Regions from separate parts of the Blautia sp. MSK18_10 genome, predicted to be linked through region 1. Evidence: riboswitches for the same ligand, from Rfam matches in the RefSeq annotation. Region 1 holds a riboswitch; each other region holds the start of a gene.

Region 1 (2,273 bases):
TTTAACCATATGCTGGATGGATTTACCCGTCATGGGCTCTTTGATCTCAGTGTCAGAGTCCATGGTGATCTTCAGGTGGATGACCATCACACCATCGAGGATACAGGAATTGTTCTGGGAACTGCATTAAAAGAAGCAATTGGTGACAAAAAGGGGATTAAGCGCTATGGAAGCTGCATCCTTCCCATGGATGAATCCCTGGTGCTCTGTGCGATTGATCTGTCCGGAAGACCTTACTTTGTATGGGATGCAGAGTTTACCACAGACAGGATCGGTGACATGTCCACGGAAATGGTAAAAGAGTTCTTCTATGCCATTTCCTATGCCTGTGGCATGAATCTTCATATCAGGGTTCTGGCAGGTGGGAATAATCACCATGTAGCAGAAGCAATGTTCAAAAGTTTTGCCAAAGCACTGGACGCAGCCACATCCTATGATCCAAGGATCACAGATGTTCTGTCTACCAAGGGCAGTTTGTAAAATTTGAAAATTTACGAAATGATTTATGGCAATCAATAAATTAGATGGAGACAGAAAATGGAAAATACAGTGAATTTAAAAAGCAGCATCGCATGGTCTGATTTTAAATTAAACAGTGATGGAATGGTACCTGTTATAGCCCAGGATTATCAGACAAACGAAGTGCTGATGCTGGCGTATATGAATGAAGAAGCATTTAATACCACTCTTGAAACAGGTAAAATGACTTACTGGAGCAGAAGCCGCAATGAACTCTGGACGAAGGGACTCACATCCGGACATCTCCAGTTTGTAAAATCCCTTACACTGGATTGTGACAATGATACGATCCTTGCTAAAGTAGAGCAGATCGGTGCAGCCTGCCATACCGGAAACAGAACCTGTTTTTTCAAAGCCCTGACAGAAGTGTAATGAATAACGCGATAATATACATACAAGCCAAAATTCCATTGCCGCAGGCAATCTGGAATGAATTTTGGCTACGTTACTGTGAACGGAGTGAACAGTAACACTAATGCCAAACATTAAAGGAAAATATACACGAATTGTATTGACATTTTTGTTAAAATGTGATAAAAAAAGAATATCCGAATTGAATATGTGCAATGTTATAACGCAAAGGTTGCATCGTACTTGATGTGCAAAAGAGAATCCGGTGAGAATCCGGAGCGATACCGTCACTGTGTATGGGAGCTGCTTTTCAGAAACCACTGGGAAACTGGGAAGGGAGAAACAGCGATGATCGAAGTCAGGAGAACTGCCTTGGCGTAGAATTTAAGGTCTGCGGTATACAGAACCTGTATTCTCATAACGATACATAGCTCTTTTATTAAATGAATCAGACAGAATCGGAAATTACAGATATATCTGGTACATATAAACCATGTATTTATGGGAAAGCGGTAGCTGCAGAATATGCAGTTGCCTTTTTTGTGCATACAATTGTCCGGAAATACGAGAAATAAAAGAGGAAAAACGAAATGAAAAGAAAATCCATGTTAGCCTTATTACTGGCAGTATCCATGACCTGTTCCATGACAGCAGCAACAGGTACAGTTGCTTTTGCATCTGATGATGCAGCAACAGAAGAGGCTGCAGATGACACAGAAGCAGCTGCAGACGATGCAGATGCAGCAGATACAGAGGAAGCATCTGATGATACAACAGAAGCTTCTGATGATGATCAGAAAGCCGCAGACGAAGTTGGTGCCCTGATCGATAAGATTTATGTTCAGGAAAGAACAGACACAACTGACGAAGACTGCAAAGCAGCAAAAGAAGCATGGGACAAACTTACAGATGCTCAGAAAGAACTGGTAACAGGTGAAGAAGCAAGCCCTGAATACTTTGGACGTGACACAGGTGATGCTTCCAAAGATGATCCTCGTAACCAGGATGAGATTGGTGAGAATGAACTTCTTGTAGTAAGTTTTGGTACATCCTTCAACGACAGCCGTGCAGAGGATATCAAAGGAATCGAGGATGCCCTTGCAAAAGCATATCCGGACTGGTCAGTAAGACGTGCATTTACAGCACAGATCATCATCAACCATGTACAGGCAAGAGATGATGAAGTAATCGATAATATGCAGCAGGCTCTTGACCGTGCAGTAGCTAACGGTGTTAAGAATCTTGTTGTACAGCCGACACATCTGATGCATGGTGCAGAATATGATGAAATGACAGAGGCAATTGATGGATACAAAGACAAATTTGAATCTGTTGCAATTGCAGAGCCAATGCTCGGTGAAGTTGGTGATGACGCTACAGTGATCAATGATGACAAGAAAGCA
Region 2 (2,273 bases), on a different contig from region 1:
GCTTGACACAAATCTGGATCAGACAATAAATCTGATAAAGAAAGCACATACTACTTTTCTTGGACCGAAAGTAGCGGATAAAACTTATGAAAACGGTTATAGGAAAGTTTTAGGAAGCATGGGATATCGTTTGTGGATTTCGCAAGCAAGCCTTATTCAGATGCCGGGGTATGTCAGCCTGAATCTTAAATGGAAGAATGATGGAGTTGCAGCATTTTATGAAGACTGGCCTGTATGGGTTCTGGTAGAAGATGAGGATGGAAATAGTCTTGAAAAAGAAGCGGTTGACATTTCGTTAAAATCACTTCTGCCGGAAGAAACTTTACAGACAAAAACAAGAATGCAGGTAAAAAAGATGATCTCACTGGCCGGAAAGAAATATAAGATCAGTATAGGTATTGAAGATCCGATGACTGGGAAATTAGCTGTTCGACTTTCAATGAAGGGAACTTATAACGAAGGGAAAAATTATCTTTTTAGCAAATAATATTGAAGAATAAAAATGATTCGTTTATCTGTTACAGTAAAAGGAATAAAAAAATCGGATTGTATGTTTTTGAATACAATCTGATTTTTTTTGCTAATTACTGGACAAAGTAAAAAAAACTATTCTATAATATTATAGTAAAAATTAAATAACATTTATTGGTTTTGAACCAGTCGTTGTAAGTTCCGCAAGGATTAATAGAGAAACCGGTGTAAGTCCGGTACGATCCCGTCACTGTAAGAGGGAGCTTCGGAATGAAAAATGTCACTGGACCATGTGATTTTAAAGTTGGTCCGGGAAGGCGATTTCGAAGTGATGAACTTAAGTCAGGAGAACTGCTTGCAATTGGGATAGGAATGATTCTTACGGTAGATAGGAAGCATAATTTTTTCATGTCATTTTGTGTCCGTATGTATGATGTTTTCATATTGCGGGCTATTTTTTTGCCTGAAAATTAACCCCTATGGGGGGATTCCCCATGTTACTGAGTAAAAGTAATCAGAAACATTTCCGGTATTGGTTTAATTCACGAAAGATGTAGGAAGGAGATTATTTTGACGAAAAAACAAATCGGGAAAAGATTTCTGCAGATTCTGATCGTCCTGTTTGGTATCAGTTTTCTGACCTTTGGACTGACTTATCTGTCTCCTGGTGATCCGGCTGAGATCATGCTGACAGAGTGCGGTAATCTTCCCACACCAGAGCTTCTGGAACAGACAAGGCATGAGCTGGGACTTGACCAGCCCTTTCTTGTACAGTATGGAACCTGGCTGAAGGGTGTACTCACCGGAGATATGGGACAGTCCTATTCCTTTAAGATGCCGGTGGTACAGAAACTTGTATCCTGTTTCTGGCCAACCCTGAAGATGTCTCTGCTGGCACTGCTTATGATGATCGTGATTTCCATTCCGCTGGGAATCCTGGCAGCAGTGTATCAGAACAAATTCCCGGATTACTTTGTAAGAGGAATTACTTTTATCGGGGTATCCGTACCAAGCTTCTGGCTTGGCCTGATCTTACTGAGTATTTTCGGTGTACAGCTTCGCTGGGTGAATGTAGCAGGAGGAAGCACTGATTTCAAAGCGATGGTCCTGCCGGCACTTACGTTGGCTCTTGCCATGTCTGCAAAATATACCAGACAGGTAAGAAGTGCGGTTCTGGAGGAACTTCATCAGGATTATGTAACAGGTGCACGTATGAGAGGTATTAAGGAGCGTGTGATTTTATGGAGACATGTTCTTCCAAATGTAATGCTTCCGTTGGTAACTCTGCTTGGACTTTCCCTGGGAAGTCTTCTTGGCGGTACTGCAGTCGTTGAGATTATCTACAACTGGCCGGGTATGGGAAATATGGCAGTCAAAGCAATCTCCTGCCGTGATTATCCGTTGGTTCAGGGATATGTACTGTGGATCGCTATTCTGTATATGTGTATCAATCTGCTTGTGGATCTGTCCTATACTTATCTGGATCCAAGACTTAAGGAGGATAGATAATTGAAGTTAGCGAAAGTATTTAAAGAAAATAAGCAGTTTACCCTTTTTTCGATACTGGCGTTGGTCGTAGTCGGTGTGGCTGTGTTTGCCCCACAGATCGCACCCTACGACCCGCTGGATGCAGTGATGCTGGAATCACTTCAGGCTCCAAGTTCTGCACATCCCTTTGGGACAGATAAGCTGGGACGTGATCTGTTATCACGAGTTATTTTTGGAACCAGAACTTCTCTGATTATGACCTTATGTCTGGTGGCAGTTATCTTTGTGATCGGTACATTTCTTGGAGTGATCGC
Region 3 (2,273 bases), on a different contig from region 1:
AATGTTCAGGTCTTCCTCATAGGTGTTTCCAAGCATTTCACATTCATAGGCACCATTCATGCAGTTGATATTTAAAGCATGCGTGAGATGAGCAGTGATCCCGCCATTAAGAGGACTGGTGCTAAGAACCCTTGTTTTTCCCGGAAAAGAAAAAACAGTACATCCCTTCTTTTGAAAATAAGTAAAAGTATCATTCATAAACATTCCTCTTTTTTGTCTGTTCAATACAGATTTTGTTGTTATTAGGAAAAGTATTCTACTTTGAATCCTGACTGCTGGCAGTATCTGTCTACTTTAGAACCTTTATAACAGCGGATCGTAGCCGCTTTGTTGATGATCCATTCCCCGATAAATTCAGGATCATGGCGAATCTCCAGATACTGCAGGCGGTTACATCCATGAAAGATCCATTTTCCAAGGTATCTGACATTGGGCGGAATCACCACAGAGGTCAGATTACAGCACTTAAAAAAAGCACTCTCATCAAGGACTTCCAGCGAATCAGGCAGCTGCAGCGAATCCATTCCGCAGAAATAGAAAGCCTGCTTTCCGATAACCCTTAAATCCCCCCCCGGAAAAGAAATACAACTCAGTTTCTTACATTTATAAAAAGCCCTGTCATCGATTTCTTCCAGAGAGGCAGGGAAAACAACTTCCGTAAGAGTAGCGCATTCTGAAAAGGCATTCGGACCGATAAATGTCAGTTTGCTGTTCGGGGCGAACTCCAGACTGTTCAGTTTTCGGCCATTGTTAAATGCATTTTTTGGAATACTGGTAAGGCTGGCGGGAATTTTGACTTTTTTCAGAGAAATGCAGTCTGAAAATACCCCTATGCCAAGTTTTTGCAGATGTTCAGGAAGCTCTATTCTGCTTAACCGGGAACATCCCTGAAAGGCTTTGTTTCCAATCTGTTCCATTTCATAGGGAAATACCACAGAACGAATATCAGGTCTGTTAAAAAAGGTTTCTGCTGAGATAGAGCGGCAGTTTTGTGGAAGTTCCATATTCTTCTCAATATACTGTCCGCAGTTACGACGCGTAAGTGTCAGAGAATTTGACATAAAAAAATACTCCTTTGCTGATAGACAATGTTGTTTTCTCTGCATGGGAGTAGTATGGACTATGATAAAAATAACAAGGTACCAATAACTGCCGGTGTTCTATATTCCTTAAAAGGAACAGAGAAAACATATGTAAGGATGATACTTCTGTAAAAAAGAGAACACTAAAGAAGATCACCCTTCCATTTCCTATTGCGTGTAGTTAATGGCGGCAGTTTATAGCAGGTATTCTGACTCACGCAGTAACGCCATGTCTCTCCTTCTCGCATAACGATGCAATGGATATGAGATATGGCTGCACGTATACAGCAGCACGACTGTTCAGGATTCTGACCTGATTCCCTCTTAGCTGAAAGTCCGACATTTCTATACCGTGACTGACAGAACTAAAAACCGGTAATTGTCAATGAATGTTCGATTAAATTGTATTATACGTATTATACACTTTTTTGGAGAAAAGACAACAAATTTTTTGAGGGGGAGACAAAATCAGGGAGGGGACGCGCAGGGAAAGTGTTTCTTTTCTGTGCGGTTTCGGCATCTAAGAGCTTCTAAGGCGAAAAAAATCTGCTAAAAGCATGAGCCGTCTTGTCAAACTCGCTCCGCTGCAGGCTTCGCTCAGACACGTGAAGCAGCCGGCTCATAACGCAGATTTTTTTCGCCTAAGAATCTCTAAGATGCCTGCAAATGCACAGAAAAGAAACACTTTCCCTGCGCTGGTTATTGGATGTGTGGGGATTTGATTTTACAGGTAATGTTTTTTGTTTTGGAACAGTAATTGAACAGTAACGTGTGAAATAGTACTTGTTTTTTTGAACAGCATATTTTAAACTATAGACTATAGTGAAAATCTTATATCACCCGTGCCAGGTCTGGCGGTTCATAACGGGTTTCTCTGGCGTTCGCCGACATTTTCACAAAGATAATTTAAATTTTATAATGGTAAAGCAAACATTCCTGAATATTATAACATTCTGCCCGTTGGCTTTGCCTGAACGGGAGGTGGGAATAAAACAGTTCATGGTTGATTAAGGGTTGTTTTGGAGGTTCTCAAAGCTCTGGGAAAATGTTATAATAAGGAGGAATTAAATGAACAATACGATTTTTGATGATGTGTTCCGCACAATGGTTGAATAACTGCGCGTCGCATTCTCGTTACTTTCAGTGATGAGTTAGACGCGCAAATTTTTTTACTAAACAACAGAACAAATG

Evidence for each region. Region 1 has a riboswitch for cobalamin ahead of LI074_RS03260 (sirohydrochlorin cobaltochelatase). Riboswitches for the same ligand answer to the same signal wherever they lie in the genome.
Region 2: linked by a shared signal. The riboswitch ahead of nikB (nickel ABC transporter permease) and the one ahead of LI074_RS03260 (sirohydrochlorin cobaltochelatase) in region 1 are both predicted to bind cobalamin.
Region 3: linked by a shared signal. The riboswitch ahead of LI074_RS06950 (leucine-rich repeat domain-containing protein) and the one ahead of LI074_RS03260 (sirohydrochlorin cobaltochelatase) in region 1 are both predicted to bind cobalamin.

What each region holds. Positions count from the first base shown of each region.
Region 1 covers NZ_JAJCGT010000004.1:31,747-34,019, forward strand. The annotation lists gene hisB (imidazoleglycerol-phosphate dehydratase HisB) at 1-480, shown strand, start outside; partial or broken gene hisI (phosphoribosyl-AMP cyclohydrolase) at 571-885, shown strand; cobalamin riboswitch at 1,083-1,259, shown strand; gene LI074_RS03260 (sirohydrochlorin cobaltochelatase) at 1,461-2,273, shown strand, end outside.
Region 2 covers NZ_JAJCGT010000043.1:10,738-13,010, reverse strand. The annotation lists gene LI074_RS14310 (DUF4832 domain-containing protein) at 1-487, shown strand, start outside; cobalamin riboswitch at 651-844, shown strand; gene nikB (nickel ABC transporter permease) at 1,042-1,980, shown strand; gene nikC (nickel transporter permease) at 1,981-2,273, shown strand, end outside.
Region 3 covers NZ_JAJCGT010000012.1:111-2,383, reverse strand. The annotation lists gene LI074_RS06955 (adenosylcobinamide amidohydrolase) at 1-198, opposite strand, end outside; gene LI074_RS06950 (leucine-rich repeat domain-containing protein) at 243-1,061, opposite strand; cobalamin riboswitch at 1,265-1,467, opposite strand.